4 regions of the Paenibacillus sp. ACRSA genome follow, and region 4 is predicted to be linked to each of the others. Evidence: riboswitches for the same ligand, from Rfam matches in the RefSeq annotation. Region 4 holds a riboswitch; each other region holds the start of a gene.

Region 1 (4,396 bases), on a different contig from region 4:
GACAATCTACCCGGGTTACACAGGTTCAGGCTATGTGAATTTCAATGCACTAACGAATTCTGCCATCCAATGGAATAATATCAACAACGCGACAAGCGGTACCAAAAACGTAAAGTTTCGTTATGCACTAGAGAGTGGCACACGTAACCTCGATGTGTACGTTAACGGAAACAAAGTGATCAGCAATACCTCTTTTTCAGCAACAGGAAGCTGGTCGACATGGGGCGAGAAAACCATTCAGGTGCCCATGAATTCAGGAACGAATACCATTAGAGTTGTAACAACAGGTACAGAAGGACCTAATATCGATAATATTATAGTTACAGCATCATAATACGTGCAGTGTTTAAATGGCAAAAAATTGCCCAAGCCTCCAATTGGTCGTTGGTCGCAGTAACCAACACTGAATGGACAAGCAACTGTGAAGTCCTCATATTGGTGCAAAAAAAGGTTCCCCGTTAGACTAATGTCTAACAGGGAACCTTTTCATTCGATGCGGTCGAGAGGACTCGAACCTCCACGGGGGGTTAGCCCACACGGACCTGAACCGTGCGCGTCTGCCAATTCCGCCACGACCGCATATGTATATCCGTGATATATGTATCTCGGCGACAAAAAATAATATATCACGCAAGCATCTACATGTCAATATTGAAATGCTCATGAAGAAACCCGATCCAGATATTCACTTTCGGATCGGGCTTCATGTTCAGGAGCTGGCATAGGATCTGCCATGATTGGTACCAGTTTAGGATCTAAATTAAATTACAGTTTGGATGGCCAGTTACCATACCATGCATAACCGCCTCTTCTTTCTTTGTCAATATCGCTCAATTTGTATTTTACGATGCCGTCACGGCCGATAAAGATGGGTTTATCCGTTCCAATCTCATAGAAACGAGCCCAGATCGGTGCAGCTTTAGAATCAGCGATAATTTTGCTATCTCCGTTTGCTCTTTCATATCTGTAGCCTGTGATCTTCACTTTGTTAAACCAAGCTTCTGCTCCCTTGATAGATGCTGTAATTTTGGCGTTGGAAGGTCTTGTTTTTAGGAATTTAACAATCGTTACACTCTCTCCAGCTGTTAATGATGGTACTTCATAGATTCTTGCACCTGCAGGCTTCAGTGTGCTTGAATCATGCTGTTGTCCCCATGCTGTGAGCTTGCCACCTGAAACCACCTGTGTATTCAGAATCGCATCTACACCTTTAGCAACCGCATTTTTACTACGATTGGCAAGGTTGCTGTCGATAAAGGAGAAGTCACCTTTTCGCGTCGCTACTTCATCCAGCATGTACATTACATTAATCATCGCATCATCATTATAAGTAATATGTTTGTGATAACCAGAACTTTGATAAACTTGAGGCCATCCACCATTGGAATATTGCATATTCAGCAAAAAATTAATCCCTTTGATCGCGGCAGCAGAATAACGTGGGTCGTTTGTCTTTTTAAATTCTTTGGCTAGTCTTCTAATTTCTGAGTATGTAGCTTTATTGTCGATCGTAGATTTCGCCCACTCACCAGTTGATTGCTTATATTCTTTTCTCCAGCCACCATCGGCTCGTTGATTCTTCAAAATATCGGATATGCTTGCTGTTGTTCCTGAAGCATCCGCAGCAGATACAGTACTAACCGGTTGAATGATCATACCTACCGCAGAAAATACCATTGAAAATGCTAGAACTAATGTAACTAACTTTGTTTTTGTATTCAAAATGATCACACACTCCCCTTTATTATTGAAATCATTCAATTCTTCATTCTATTTACTCTCGCCCTATAATTACACCCCTCTCCATCAGCTCCTTTATTTGAATTAAATTATAACTACTATACTTTTATCCAATATGTGGATTGGATAGAACGATCTTATGCAAAAAAAATAACTTTGTCAATTAATGCAACATCTTGTAACATTCCGCGATTATTGTATCGATCAGAATAGTTCAAACTGCACATGACAAACCTCGAGTGATATACACTCCAGTTTGGATTTGAATCACATATTACTTTTTTGTAATTAGTTTCGCTGTCATTTCGTGTTTATTCTTCATAAAAATCAATAGTTCCGTTAACATTGGGCGATAAAGAAGGTATTAAGATGGGTTTGACATTTACGCATATATGCAATATAGTTTCAAAAGGTTACAAAAACTTAATTATTCATTTGCCGAGTTTCATGTTTGAAAACGGGGGAACCATTTTGGGTGAATTATTCTTATACATAGGAAATATAGGGAACCTTCTACCGAACCCTTAGCTAACTCCGTAGGCAACGAAGGGAGAACATTGATTTTGAAAAAACTTATCATCTCCATTTTTGGAGCAGCAGTACTATTTACATCAGGTGCAACAAGTACAGAGGCAAGCACAATCAATACAGTCGTTAATAACATGACAGGCATTCCTTACAAATGGGGCGGTACAACCATGGCCGGCTTCGATTGTTCTGGATTTATGAGATATCTCTTTGATAAATATAGTATTGATCTACCACGTACTTCTCAGCAGCAAGCCAAAGCAGGAACTCCAGTATCCAAAGCGAATCTTCGCACAGGAGATCTTGTTTTCTTCAACACAATGGGCAATGGCGTTTCACACACAGGCGTTTATATCGGTGGCGGTCAATTCGCACATGCTTCAAGCAGCAAAGGGGTCAGCATCACCAAATTGTCTAACCCTTACTTCAAAGACCGTTATGTCACAGCTCGCCGAGTTACCGGGCAGTTTATGTATAATAAAATGATTGGAAAAATATAATATAACTTCGATGTACATAAATAAGGACCTATTCCCGTAGCATTTGCCAAGGAATAAGTCCTTATTTTCATTTGTATAGCTCCATTCTACTTAGTGGAGCGCCTTCTGTACGCGCATTGCACCCTGGGATAGTGCATGACCGCCGCCTACGGCACCCGCAACAGCAACGGTCTCCATGATCTCCTGATCGGTAGCGCCTTTCGCACGAGCTTCCTCCACGTGATAGAAGGTACACACTTCGTTATTCGCAAATAAGCCAATGCCCAAGGCAATTAATTGTTTCGTTTTGGCATCAATGGCTCCTGGCTGAAAGCATTCTCCCGTAAACTCATGGTAAGACTTCACCACTCCCGGTAACACATCGCTCAACTCACCAATCTGATCTTTATACGCATGAACCTTTTCATTCATCAATGTCATATCATTGCACGCCCTCTCGGAGATAGTTCCACATCCTTCACTGTAACTATCCTTTCTCCTGAGCGAATCGATTATGCCAATGGTATGATGGTAAATCCCGTTAGCTCATTTCCTACTCGCTAAGTGGACTCTGACGCGGCTCGCTAAACAACTGATAGCGATAACTTCGATCGAGCTTAACCACACGCCGATTCTGCCGACGAATGAGTACCTGCTCTCCATCCCAAGCAACAACAATTCCTGTGACATCATTGGACTCAAGCTCGTCCCTTACCACTCTAACCTTTTCACCTGACAAACGCAGGGCATCCAGCTCTGTATCACTAATCATGTCTATGGCTCCTATGTTCCAAATTAATTTACAAAAAGAGACCTAAATGACAACTCATTTAGGTCTCACGTGACTGTATTGGACTGTCATGTCATACGAAGCGTATGTCCCGACTGAAATTTACCGCTGCGCGTGCTCTTTGCTGTCATTCTTCTCAAACCAAAAATCAAGCACTTTGGCGGACATCACACGTTCTTCAAGGTACTCCACTTGATGCGGTGTAAATTGCTCTTTCCAAGAGAAGGACAACTCTTCACACAAGCCTACAATCGTCAGAAGTTCTGACCAGGCAACATAGCGTTTGTACCAGAAAAATTGAGGATGTTCAATCATATAGGGATAAAGGTCATCGAATTCCGTATGTTTACAATCCAGGGCACGTTCAAAATGAACTTTCGATTCCGCCAGCTTATCAATAAAAAATTGTTCTGTTGCCGGTTGGTTCCCCATGGTGTTGCCTCCTCTCCCTAACATAACCCCATTATAAATGAATTCTGCGGTCATGCAAAGGCATTGTTCAAAAAATAGGCCCTTTTCCTTTAAAATGTCACATTTCGTTATCGTCAAACTGAATGCTTCCTTCGTTCAGGGAACGAATACGTACCAAGGCTTCAACAGGGATTCCCTGTTCACGGATGGTTCGTGCTCCTACTTGAAAACATTTTTCGACGACTACACCGAAACCAACTAATTCAGCCCCAGAGCGTTCAATAATCTTGATTACACCGCGAGCTGCATCCCCATTAGCAATAATATCGTCTATGAACAAAATACGATCATTCTCATGAATATATTCACGAGATACCATAATATCGGTCACAATTCCTTTCGTAAACGATGGTACACGTTCACAGTAGGCATCAGGATCAGCCAGTAG
Region 2 (4,396 bases), on a different contig from region 4:
TAGATGCGCCCCAATTCGACGAGGATCGTGAAGCTATGATTCAAAGAGCTGTTGATGCAGGAATTAGCCGTATGATTAATGTCGGTTTTAACCGAGAAACGATCCCATCCACTATGAAATTAGCCGAGACATATGACTTTATTTACGCAGCTGTTGGGTGGCATCCCGTGGACGCGATTACGATGCAAGAGGGTGACTTGGAATGGATTGCATCTTTATGCAAGCATGAAAAAGTCGTTGCGATTGGCGAAATTGGTTTAGATTATCATTGGGATACATCACCAAAGGATGTGCAACAGCGTGTATTACGACAACAGATTGGACTAGCTCGTGAGTTGAACATGCCCATCGTCATTCATAATCGGGATGCGCATGAGGACATCGTGAAAATTTTGCGGGAAGAAAAGGCTGGGGACGTTGGCGGAGTAATGCACTCCTTCTCAGGTAGCTGGGAAACAGCGAAACAATGTCTAGATCTCGGGTTTCACCTCTCGTTCGGGGGGCCGATTACGTTCAAAAATGCGAAGCAACCCAAAGAGGTACTGGAGAAGGTTCCGATGGATCGATTCTTCCTTGAAACCGATGCTCCTTATTTGACTCCACATCCATTTCGCGGTAAACGAAATGAGACAGCGCATGTACGTCTGGTTGCAGAAGCAGCTGCGGAAATTAAAGGCATTTCGCTAGAGGAAATTGCCGCAATAACCACCAAAAATGCCATGGAACGATTTGGTATTCGTTAAAAACTAGAGCAAATGGGATGAAAAAGTGAGCTATGCGGAGGTAATTTGCTTTTTGATCCAAATAAATCAAGAATATTACAATATTTTAACCAAATATTTAGAAAAACGTACTTGAACAACGCTTTACAACATGCATCGAAACAGGATATCATCTTTTCAGTGAATTGTTGTGCGGAAAATTGGACAGATGTTCGGGGGATGAACAAAGGGACACTTTCCGATGAACAACATTACTTTCATGAATCGATCTCGCTGAGTCTCCGTTATCGGAGAGCGGGGGAACCAATAGGGCTTAAACATCGGTGAATATAGCCGGTGCGCATCGTTCGCTGACCCAAAAGCAGCGGAATGATCTGCGAAGCACTATTTGATTTCTTCTTTGGGTCTCGGGGTGAATTCAAGGGCATCCGCCATGAGCGGGTGACCGGAGATAGGGCGGCTCTCTTTCGCCCGAACCCGACAGCTAACCTCGCAAGCGGAAAAAGAGAGGCAACCTCGTGCATGAATTTCCGATATTCAAAATCATTCGGAAGCCACGAAAGAGTCCTCTTACACTCTTTCTTTGGCTTTTTTTGTTTTTGAATAAAAGAAATACTGTCATCATACGGTAAGTATTCAGGAGGATGACATCATGTTGCGAAGATTGATTCATGGTGCAGAACCGGCTAGGTTGATCTAATCCTTGTTCTGTAGAAAATCAGGTATAGTCGCGTCAAAGACATCATGCATTACTCTAGACGGCGAGGCTATGAAGGAGGACGGAGAAGTGGGCACATTCCAAACAGAAGAGACCCATGAGTCACGATCATCCAGTAAGTCTTTCGCGTTACGGTGGAAGCATGAGAACATGCGTCAAATGGCATTGATCGCGATATTCTCAATTGCGCTTACAATCATGATCTTGTTAGTCGTATATGGTCAGGCCGGAAAACAAATTTCGCTGGTTATCGATGGCAAAGCTCAGGCAGTAGAGACTCGTACAGGAATGCTTCAAGAATTGTTAGAGGAGCAGTCAATCACAGTCAGCCCTCACGATCAGGTATCCATGCCCTTAAATGGGGCGATTGCAGATGGAGACCGCATCGTTATTGAGCGGGCCATTCCAGTAAATATTACGGCAGACGGAGACACCAAGACTCTGTATACAACCGATGCTTCGGTAGAAGAGGTCATTCAAAAGTCAGGTATTGAAATTGCAAGTAATGATAAAGTTTACCCTGCACTCGGAAGTTCAATCAAAGAGGATATGAAAATCCGTGTAGTGCGTGTAACAAAGCGTACAGTTGATGTGGAACAGCCCATCGCATTCAAAGTCATCAAAACGGCTGACCCAAGCTTGTACAAAGGTGATAACCGCGTCATCGTAAGTGGTAAAGAAGGTACACTCGTACAACACATTGAGAAAGTGTTCCAAGATGGAGAATTAGTCTCCAAAAAGATGGTTGGTAAGTCGGTTGCGACGAATCGTGTAGATAAAGTCATCGCTGTCGGAACCAAAGCTAAACCTGCACCTGTCGTGAAGGAGCCTGAGATCCAAACAGTATCGGCTAGCACTTCGAAGACAAAAACAGCAACAAAAACGGCATCATCGAACTCGGATAAACCCTCTGCCTCGGGCAGCAAAGTCATTACCGTTTCAGGTACTTCTTTTAAATATTCTAAAGTTCTCAAAAATGTGTCTATGACAGCATACTCTTCAGAAGAGCCTGGCATTGGCACCAAAACAGCCTCCGGTACTCGGGTAACAGAAGGTCGCACCATTGCGGTGGATCCGAAAGTCATTCCAATCGGCTGGTGGGTATACATTGAAGGTCTCGGTTTCCGTCGTGCTGAAGATACGGGCGGAGCTATCAAAGGTAATAAGATTGACGTATATTATGACAGTGTGAAGCATGCCATTAACTTCGGTCGCAAAAAAGGCAAGACGGTCTATGTGATCGGTCCGGTGAAGCCGGAAGCGAACTAAAATCGTTTTACTTTGAAATGGGAATGCTATAAAATATAAGGCATGAATGATTCATGCGGAATATGCGGCGGGAGGGTCTGAATTCAGTCTCGCCCGCCGTTTGCCAGAGAAGAGGGATATTCCTCTTCTTTTTGCGTTAGAAAGGAAGAATTGGAACATGATAAAAGAAGTGATCGTGGTTGAAGGCCGTGACGATACGGTGGCGATTCGACGCGCCGTTCAGGCGGATACCATTGAAACAGGCGGCTCAGCCATTAATCAGCGGATTCTGAAGCGTATTGCACTTGCTCAGGAGCGGAGAGGTGTCATTGTTCTGACCGACCCAGATCATGCTGGTGAGCGGATACGGAAAATCATCGCCAATAAGGTACCAGGTTGTAAGCACGCCTTCATTCCTGAGGCTGACGCAACGCGCAAAGGAGATATCGGAGTCGAGAACGCTTCGCCAGAAGCCATTCGCCATGCCCTAGCACGTGTGCATACGTCCTATGAGGGGGCACCGAGTCTGATTGATTGGGAGGACCTCATCGCTGCTGGACTCATTGTGCATCCACAGGCTGCCGCACGTCGTATGGAGATGGGGAACATACTCGGCATCGGATATTGTAATGGTAAGCAGTTCCACAAGCGGTTAAGTGTGTTTCAGATCACCCGAGAAGAATTCTCTGCCGCATTATCGCAAATCGAATGTGAAGGATTGTGAAGTAAATGAAGGGTATGGAAGAGACGTTGGAAATCGCAACACCCAAACGAACGAAAGAGATTATTCAGAAGCATGGATTTTCATTTAAGAAGAGTCTAGGACAGAACTTCCTAATTGATCAAAATATATTGAACAAGATTGTTAACGCTGCAGATTTGGACGAGTCCAAAGGTGCACTTGAGATTGGACCTGGAATTGGAGCACTAACGGAGCGGCTTGCTAGGGTTGCGGGCCCTGTAACGGCAGTAGAGATTGATCAGCGGCTCTTACCGATCTTAGGTGAAGTGATGGAGCCTTATCCCAATGTACGTGTTCATCATGGAGATGTATTGAAGCTGGATCTGGAGGAGTTATTCCGAACGGATTTTGGTCAAGTAGACAAAGTCAGCGTTGTTGCGAACTTGCCTTATTATGTGACAACACCAATCATGATGAAGCTACTGGAAGAAAAACTGCCCGTGGACAGCATCGTGGTCATGATTCAGAAGGAAGTAGCAGAACGAATGGCTTCCGCACCTGGCTCCAAGGAGTACGGTAGCTTAAGTATTGCCGTACAATACTACAGCGTCCCTGAGCTCGTCTGTGTTGTTCCACCGACCGTATTTATTCCTCAGCCTAATGTGGAATCGGCGGTTATTAAACTTAAGGTTCGGGAACAACCTCCAGTACAGGTTCCAGATGAAGCACACTTCTTCGAGGTGGTACAGGCTTCTTTTGCACAGCGTAGAAAGACCATTTCTAACAATCTGAAATCTCGCTTTTTCACAAAGGATAACCGGGAGCAGGCTGACCAATTATTGGAGCAAGCAGGCATTCAGCCATCTAGACGTGGTGAGACTCTTAGCTTGGAGGAGTATGCAACGTTAAGTACGGTGATGTGGGAAGCTGGAGTACGTGCAGCGCTATAGTCATTTTAGTATAGACAATGCATTTTTTTAGAATTGCCTTCTTGTGAACTGTCATTTGTTAAATCTTAGGTCTGCA
Region 3 (4,396 bases), on a different contig from region 4:
GTATCGAACAACAAGTCGGCTCCAAAACAATGGAACGCATCCTCTCTACTTATGTGAAGAAGTATCGTTTCAAACATCCTACTTCAACAGATTTTCAAAAGGTCGTGGAGCAAGTTACTCGCACTTCATGGTCTACGTATTTTGATCAATATGTATATGGTGATGGGATGGCGGACTTTGCTGTGGAGAAGATCAGCGTAACTCCGATTCAGAAGGGCGATCAAGAGGTGTACGAATCCTCTGTGACCATTCAGAAAAAAGGAAGCAATTATATGAAGGTTCCTGTGCGAATTGTGTTCGAGGATGGGCATATCGTGAATAAACAATGGAATGGAAACGAGGAGCGGATCACATATAAGCTTACCTATACTTCTCCGGTTTCTTGGGCCATGACCGACCCTCTGTACACTGTGGTATTAGAGACTCGTCATATGGACAATTTCCTGAAAGCTAATCTGGACGAATCATCCAAATTCCGCTGGAGTTTGAGCGCAACCAAACTTATTGAAGCTATTTTCGGAAGTCTGTCATGGTGAGGTGGAGACAGTGAAAGCAAAAATACGTGAAGGCTGGTTTCTCGTCCGTCAGCATATATTCATAGCCGCACTACTATTTATCTATCAATTAGTATGGGGGTACTTTATCTATCGATTAGTGCAGTCGGCGGTTGTCCCGCTGTTGCTTCGATATCCTGGCACGGATGCTGGAGAGCTCAGTACCCTTTTGTTCAAAATGGAAAGTCAACTCAGCCTCTCTACTCATCCCGAGGTTCATCGGTATCTATGGATTCTTGGAGCTATGCTGCTGCTGCGCATGTTAATCACTCCCCTCATCCAAGCAGGGCTGTTGTACTCATTACAACACTTTAATCAATCGGAGGAACGAACTCCTTTTGTCCGTGGTATCAAAGTGTTGTGGAAACCCATGTTGCTGCTGCACTTCATCCGAACGTTGTTGATGTTGTTGCCGGCCTACTGGCTTGTGCCCACACTATTCGCCACTCTAATGGATGGGTTCCATTCATTACAACTGTTACTGCCGGGTATTCCGTATGTTGTCGGTTGGATCGTGTACGGCTGGATTATTCATCACGTGATGTTATACATGCAGTTCGGTGCATCAGCTCCAGATGGAGAAGGCCGAGCACGCGGTGCATTATACGCTCTATGGATTGCGCTTCGTCATATCGTTCCTGTGATTGGCATCGCCTTGCTTCTGGGGGGGCTTCATCTGCTCATCTTCGGTGCCTTCACTTCGGCATCCTGGTTCTTAACAGGGCTAGCTGGCCTTATATTACAGCAAACGTATCCTCTAGCTCGCTGTCTTATGTCTCTATGGAAGATATGTGCCCATTTCCGCTTATGGCAATCCAAGTCGACTAAAAGTTGATTCAAACAGGTTAAAATTTGTTACCATCTCTATGTCACATAAACGCAATGATAACGCTTCACAAAAGGAAACCTCAACCTTTCCCCGTCAAAGGTCGAGGTTTTTTTTGCTAATTTTACTGCTAAACGTTGCCAAATCAATGTACCTCTGGTACAATAATCGCAGTGAGTTTTTAGTAACAACTTTGTAATATTTACCTTCATATTTGTAACTACTTAAAATTTAATCGTCATTTCTTGATTTTACAGGTGCACAACTAGCATAGCCAAATTCCTAGCACCTGGGAAGCGGGGGAACCAGTTATGGGTGAATTGATCTTGCTACAGAGGGATCATAGGGGACCTTCAACCGAATCCTTAAGCTAACCTCGCAGGCATTGGAAGGGGTATATCTCTTGTTCAAGAAGAAACTAACCGCAGCTGTACTTAGCCTCACATTCGCATTATCGCTTGGAGCTGGCAGCGCGTTCGCAGATTCAAAAATGGATGAAGTAATTGACTCAGCAATGGGAACTACATACAAAAGCGGGGGAACAACGCTTAACGGCTTTGACTGCTCTGGATTTACACGGTATGTATTCGACAAGCTTGGGATTGATTTGGCACGCCAATCAAGCTCCCAATTCGACATGGGTGATTCCGTTTCCCGTTCAGAAATGAGACCTGGCGATCTAGTATTCTTTAATACTTCCGGCAGTGGAGTATCACACGTAGGAATTTTCGTTGGAGAAGGTAAGTTTGCACACTCCTCTTCTTCCAAAGGCGTTACCATTAGCGCACTGAGCGAAAACTACTGGGCTAACCGCTATGTTGGCGCTAAACGTATTATGAGCACGGACGCGTATGAAACACTCGCACGTGACTAGGGACAAGCTGAGCAACATCATACTGTAACCAAGCATAACAGAACCGCCCGATCCATTCTCCGCAGGAATGTATCCGGCGGTTTTTTTGTGCTTCTTCGTCCGTGCCCTTATGATGTTTTTACCCATCCTATTGTAATATAAACGTAATGAACTGATCTTTTGTTTCAATTTTTTTCTATTTTACGAAGACTTGCCAAAACTACACCACGTTCTGTAGAGTAATGTTAGGAATATCTATACATTGACACATGATCTGTAGGATCCATCCCCATTCAAGAGCTTGTTCGGTTTTGAAGAGGTACCTATCCTACAAATGAGAGGAGCGTGCAGTAAGTATGGACGAAGCTTCTGTGACGTTTCACGTTAAACCTATGGAAGAAGAACACGCTCAGCAGATATGCAGTTGGCAATACAACCCACCTTATAATATTTATAGCTGGCTTCCTTGGGAACAGATGAAGGCACTTGAAGTCGAATTTGGAGATTTGCAGCTAAGGAAAGACCAATATGCTGTCATTTGGGGCGAGAATGATGAAATCTGCGGTTTTGCACAGTTCTTCCCGCTGGTCGGAGTCACCCGAATTGGACTAGGTATGCATCCCGAACGATGTGGTCACGGCCAAGGTGTTGAATTTGTGTCTGCGATTGTACAAGAAGCCATTCGCAGGAATCCCTCAAATGAAATTGATTTAGAAGTGCTCACCTGGAACACAAGAGCCATCCGGGTCTATGAAAAGGTTGGTTTTATCACCCAAGATACATACGAACGTCAGACACCTACTGGCTTGCAACCTTTTTATTGTATGGTGTATACAGGAGCTCGTTAACTTATAAGATTGTTATGAGCTAATACGATTCCCGCTTTTAGTTGATAAGTTTCAAAAAATTACCACAAAATGCTATGATGTCATGGACAGTTCCGTTATAATGATATGGACAGATTCAGTTAGGTGATCTTTCATTCTGGAGGGGACATAAGGGATGCACAAATGGATCATGAGCGGGGTATTTTTTGCAGCGTGCGCGTTTGCTATTATTTTAATGTTTACGCTTCCAGGAAAAGAAGAGGTTGCCCAGGAAGCTAAACCAACTATGCCGGAAGTCACGATGGATGCCGGACAGGCTGAAGCACTGGTGAAAGCCAATTGTATTTCCTGTCACGGTGATCAGCTTCAAGGGGGCGTAGGTCCAGCTCTTGCGAACATCGGAAGTCAGGATGACGTTGAGAAGATCTACTCCACGATCGTCAAAGGTAAAGGCGGTATGCCTGCGTTCAAGGATCGACTGCAAGATGAAGAGATTGCCAACATTGCGATGTGGCTCGCCGAGAAAAAGTAACGGATGACCGAAGAGGCTATTACCTCCCTACCCGGGGTGTAACAGCCTCTTCTCTGTGCTTGGACACATCAATGATAGAATCAGTTGCTTGATGTCTGCTGTGCAAGAAATGCCTCTACTTCATCTGCAGACGGCATTCCTGACTGGGCACCCAGCTTCGTCACAGATAGCGCAGCCGCGCCCATAGCGAAGCTTACGGCCGCGTCAAGCGTCTCGCCGCGCGCAAGGGCTACTGCCAGTGCGCCGTTGAAGCAGTCGCCAGCGCCGGTCGTATCGACGGCGCTTACGGCGTAGCCGGGCGCACGGCACGCGCCGGCACGCCCTGCTTGTACGCGGCCGCCTGGCGCTGCCGCGTACACAGCCCCCTCGGGGCCGAGCGTCGTGACGACGGCGGCCCCGAGGGATGCGGCGAGCTCTGCGACCGCCGCATCCAGGTCTTCCGGCCGGAGTTGATCCCGGCCGGTAAGCACGGCGAGCTCACTGCGGTTCGGCGTGACGACGTCAACGCACCGCAGGAGCTCCTGGGGCAGACCCGGCACTGCCGGAGCCGGGTTGAGCACCACCAGTGCGCTGCCTTCTGCCGCTAGAGTAGCGGCGCGGGTGACCGCTGGCAGCGGAATCTCAAGCTGCAGCAGCACCGCTGCGGCTGCAGTCAGGCTTTTCACCGTATCCGCCTCTTCCAGCATCTCCGGTACTACCTTTCCATTCGCCCCTGGGATAACAACAATTCGGTTATCTCCATTGGAGAGCCAGATCGAGGCTGTACCCGTCGCTGACTCATCCATGACACGAACCTGCGATGCA
Region 4 (4,396 bases):
CTAATCCACCTATCCTTTTCTCTATCTCATGTTATGGTCCGAATTATGAACAAGATTCGAGAGACTGACAATGAAACATCTCACAAGTCGAATAAATCACGATTACATCGGGCATACCATAGAGAACGCATTTTGGGAAAAGGGGGCTGCTATTATGCGTATTCGCCTCATCGCAATATCATTTATCGTCTTTCTCTTGAGCGGAAATTTCGCTCCTGCTCATATGTCGGCTGAACCGAACCAAGCCAGTACACCTGTCACCGAGTTTGATGCACAAAGCGATGAACAGCTCACGCTAGGTCAACTTAGACAGAAATATGCTGATACGTTCAAGACGAATGGGCCTTCCACCAAACAGGTTGCTCTGACTTTTGATGACGTTCCTGATCCAAGATTCACTCCACAGGTATTGGATGTTTTGAAGAAATATAAGGTCAAAGCGACTTTTTTTATTGTAGGCAAACGGGCAGAGAAACATCCGGCTCTAGTCAAACGCATGGTTCGTGAAGGTCATATCATTGGTAACCACAGCTATAGTCACCCTGAATTTAGTAAGCTGACGATGAACGATTTTCGCACACAAATTTTACATACCGGGGATATCATTCGCAATCTATCCGGGTATACGCCAAAAATGATTCGCCCACCTTACGGGGATATTAATGAAAAACAGCTTCAATGGGCTCAAAAGCAACAATATAGCATTGTGAACTGGAATGTCGATTCACTCGATTGGAAAGGTCTTTCCAAAGATGAAGTGAAGCAGAATATTTTATCGGCTGTTAAACCAGGGTCGATTGTTCTTCAACATGCAGGAGGCGGAGTGGGCTCTAACCTACAAGGAACGATTGATGCGTTACCAGAGATCATTGAGGAGCTTCGAGCACGGGGATATAGCCTTGTAACACTGGACGAGATGTTAAACATCTCTAAGAGCAAGTAATTCCAGCATAGCGATTTAAGAGATCGCTTCGGTTGGTATCTCGGTAAGCATAAATGATTAGTGAATAGCTGCGTATGAATCGTCTGATCCAACGTTAAACTAAAAAGGGCGTCCTCTACTCACAGCAGACTGTGAATGGAAGACACCCTTTTTCATTTTGTTTGCATGACGTTTATTTTAGAATGTAAAGCTCAACATCTTGGAAACCGAATGTGCTCACGGATTGTTTACTACCAGGAATGAAAATATCAACGCGTTTACCTTTAATTGCACCGCCTGTATCTCGCGCCGTAGCTACAAACGCTTGTTTCGGCAGTCCTGGGTGTGTGTGACCTGTCACGAGCACTTTGGTTCCCAGCGGGATCACACTTGGATCTACAGCGATTGTACCCAGTTCAAGCGGATTACCGAAGTAATCTACAGCACCCCATTTTCCGTTTTCGGATGGATCTGCAGAGTATGCTGTTGCCTTCATTTCAATGGATTTACTGTAATCAAATGTTTTACCCCAGGCTTCAACCACTTTGCTGTCTGCATTGACATCTAAGCTCGCTGTTGTGATTGTTTTAGCCTCTGCTTTGGCTGCTGGAGCCGCTGCTGCCGAGACGGTGTTGGCTTGTCCAGGTACAGTAATTTTCAGCCCACCATAGATGTTATAAGGTGAAATATTGGCATTTGCTTTAATGAGTGCGTCCATACCTACACCATACTGTTTGGATAAGGTATAGAATGTATCCCCCTCTTTGGCCACATGAACAGAGTCAGCGTAAGCTGGAACGGCCTGAATGAGCATAGCTGCTGTCAGCAATGCTGTTGCTGCTTTCGCAATACGTTTCTTGTTAAACATGGTCTTCCTCCCTCATTATGCCTGCGAGGTTAGTTGTCGGATTCGGATGGAGGAAACCACCCTATAGGTTCAATCACATGCACTTACGTTATGTACGTCCTAATTCACCCCTAGCAGTACGCGATCATCAAATCTCGTTTCTGCATCGTTACATCCCCCGCACTTCCTCCTCAGAAGTTTCGGCAGGAACAATATATCACAATCTTGTAACCTATAGTTGTAGTAAATCTTACCAATACGTTTACTCTACTTCAAAATGGGTTAATAAAATAAGCTATTTTCACATTAACAATTCATATATGTCTTCTACATAAGTAACAAAAAAGTTACCTTTTGTTTTTCATTGCTTCCAATTATGTATCTTGTAAACAAATAAAAACAACCCTGCCGACGATGATGTCGACAAGGCAATTTTGTTATCCTTCATTCATTAGTGTTCCCCAGCTGGCTCAACAGCTTATGATCACATTACTATAGAACTTTGGCAAGAAAATCACGTGTACGAGCATTCTTAGGTGCACCAAACACTTCATCAGGTGTTCCTTGCTCTATAATTACTCCGCCATCCATAAACAGAATCCGGTCTCCTACTTCACGAGCGAAGCCCATCTCATGTGTAACAATGACCATTGTCATTCCACCCTCTGCCAGACGTTTCATGACATCAAGCACCTCTCCAACCATCTCTGGATCAAGTGCTGAAGTTGGCTCGTCAAACAACATTACGTGTGGCTGCATCGCGAGTGCTCTCGCAATCGCAATACGCTGTTTTTGTCCACCGGACAACTGGTTAGGGTATGCATCTTTTTTGTCAGAAAGACCAACCGTTTTAAGCAAATCGGCTGCAATCTGATCGGCTTCCTGCACGGATTGTTTCTTTACTTTGATCGGGGCAATCGTGATGTTCTGCTGGATCGTCTTGTGAGGAAACAGGTTGAAATGTTGAAACACCATACCCATCTTCTCACGAGTAGCATTGATGTTATGCTTCGGTTCTGTAATTGAAACACCTTCAAATAGGATCTCGCCTGAAGTCGGCTGCTCAAGCAAGTTCAGACAACGCAAAAACGTACTTTTACCCGAACCGGATGGTCCGATGACAACGACAACTTCACCTTTGCCAATCGTGACATCAATGCCTTTTAACACTTCATTTTTTCCATAGGATTTATATAATTGACTAACGTCGATCACTTGCATTCAACTTCCTTTCCAGTCGTCCGAGCAGCTTGGACAATATGAAGGTCATTACAAAATAAATTGCTGCTGCAATAAGGAATGGATTCATCCCTTGGTACGTAATATTTTTGACCACACTTGCTTGATACATAATGTCGACCATACCAATAATCGAAATAATGGAAGACTCTTTAATAATCGTTACAAACTCATTACCGATTGCCGGCAAGACAGCCTTGAACGCTTGGGGCAAAATAATGTAGCGCATCGCTGCACCTCTACCCATGCCAAGTGAACGAGCAGCCTCAAGTTGTCCACGATCTACACCTTGCACCCCTGCACGGAATATCTCTGCAAGATAAGCACCACTGTTGATAGAGAGTGTGATTACACCGGCTTGTAGCGCCGAGAAATTAATTCCAAAGGTCAGTGACAAACCATAATAGATAATCATCAATTGCACGAGCATTGGCGTACCACGAATCAGTTCAACGTACGCTGTACCGATCCAACGCAGAATAGCCATATCATGCATACGGAACATACAGATAATCAAACCGATGATTACCCCGAATAATACACCCAGTGCAGATAAGAGGAGTGTGTAACCAATACCTTTAGCATAGAAGCTTTTATACGCCCAAAATACTTCAAATATATTTTTGGTATCTTTACCTACCATCAATTGGCTTGCTTCAGTTACCATTTCTTCAATTCTATTTTCACTCTTAAGCCGTTCCAATGTACTATTTACCGCATTCAGCAATTCTGTGTTACCTTTGCGAATTCCGATTGCAGCCTCGACCTGCTCTTCGTCTACCACAATCGGTGCTAAACCAATAGCATCATCCAGATAACCAGCAGCTACAGTATCTTCCACGATTGCTGCATTAACACGGTTAGTCTGCAATTGCAGAACGATATCGGAGATTTTATCCAATGCCGTTAATTGAGCACCTGGGATTCCTTGACCAATAGTTTCCTGTATGGAGCCCTTTTGAACCCCGATTTTCTCATTTTGCAGATCCGCCATCGTTAAATATTTTCCTGCGTCTTCCGTGCGAATCATAATGACTTGCTTCGATTTATAATACGTATCAGAGAAATCGATGCTTTTCTTACGCTCTTCCGTTGGTGTCATGCCTGAGATGACTAAGTCTACACGACCACTCTGGAGTGCCGGTAGAAGCCCGTCAAATCCCATATCCTCAATGACAAGCTCCGCTCCTAGATCAGCAGCGATTTCTTTTGCAATTTCAATATCAAATCCAACAATTTCATCTTTTCCATTAATCACTTTATGGAATTCATATGGCGCGAAGTCGGCACTTGTACCAAGCACCAATTTTTTACCGCCTGAATTGTCCGTAGTGCCGCTTGCGAGTGCCGCTGGTACAGCAACTGTCAACATCAGCACAAAAGTCAGC

Evidence for each region. Region 4 has a riboswitch for cyclic di-AMP ahead of MH215_RS16060 (3D domain-containing protein). Riboswitches for the same ligand answer to the same signal wherever they lie in the genome.
Region 1: linked by a shared signal. The riboswitch ahead of MH215_RS08730 (C40 family peptidase) and the one ahead of MH215_RS16060 (3D domain-containing protein) in region 4 are both predicted to bind cyclic di-AMP.
Region 2: linked by a shared signal. The riboswitch ahead of MH215_RS27040 (3D domain-containing protein) and the one ahead of MH215_RS16060 (3D domain-containing protein) in region 4 are both predicted to bind cyclic di-AMP.
Region 3: linked by a shared signal. The riboswitch ahead of MH215_RS28435 (C40 family peptidase) and the one ahead of MH215_RS16060 (3D domain-containing protein) in region 4 are both predicted to bind cyclic di-AMP.

The regions. Positions count from the first base shown of each region.
Region 1 is NZ_JAKRNP010000002.1:850,881-855,276, forward strand. It holds gene xynC (glucuronoarabinoxylan endo-1,4-beta-xylanase XynC) at 1-334, shown strand, start outside; tRNA gene MH215_RS08720 (tRNA-Leu) at 495-579, opposite strand; gene pelA (pectate lyase) at 766-1,731, opposite strand; cyclic di-AMP (ydaO/yuaA leader) riboswitch at 2,167-2,298, shown strand; gene MH215_RS08730 (C40 family peptidase) at 2,304-2,768, shown strand; gene MH215_RS08735 (carboxymuconolactone decarboxylase family protein) at 2,859-3,188, opposite strand; gene MH215_RS08740 (hypothetical protein) at 3,301-3,519, opposite strand; gene MH215_RS08745 (hypothetical protein) at 3,640-3,969, opposite strand; gene MH215_RS08750 (xanthine phosphoribosyltransferase) at 4,067-4,396, opposite strand, start outside.
Region 2 is NZ_JAKRNP010000019.1:14,894-19,289, forward strand. It holds gene MH215_RS27035 (TatD family hydrolase) at 1-743, shown strand, start outside; cyclic di-AMP (ydaO/yuaA leader) riboswitch at 984-1,237, shown strand; gene MH215_RS27040 (3D domain-containing protein) at 1,510-2,709, shown strand; gene rnmV (ribonuclease M5) at 2,867-3,412, shown strand; gene rsmA (16S rRNA (adenine(1518)-N(6)/adenine(1519)-N(6))-dimethyltransferase RsmA) at 3,418-4,320, shown strand.
Region 3 is NZ_JAKRNP010000023.1:26,326-30,721, reverse strand. It holds gene MH215_RS28445 (M1 family metallopeptidase) at 1-536, shown strand, start outside; gene MH215_RS28440 (hypothetical protein) at 547-1,389, shown strand; cyclic di-AMP (ydaO/yuaA leader) riboswitch at 1,643-1,780, shown strand; gene MH215_RS28435 (C40 family peptidase) at 1,784-2,254, shown strand; gene MH215_RS28430 (GNAT family N-acetyltransferase) at 2,590-3,081, shown strand; gene MH215_RS28425 (c-type cytochrome) at 3,236-3,592, shown strand; gene rbsK (ribokinase) at 3,673-4,396, opposite strand, start outside.
Region 4 is NZ_JAKRNP010000005.1:73,979-78,374, reverse strand. It holds gene MH215_RS16065 (polysaccharide deacetylase family protein) at 155-943, shown strand; gene MH215_RS16060 (3D domain-containing protein) at 1,116-1,790, opposite strand; cyclic di-AMP (ydaO/yuaA leader) riboswitch at 1,793-1,985, opposite strand; gene MH215_RS16055 (amino acid ABC transporter ATP-binding protein) at 2,262-2,984, opposite strand; gene MH215_RS16050 (ABC transporter substrate-binding protein/permease) at 2,971-4,396, opposite strand, start outside.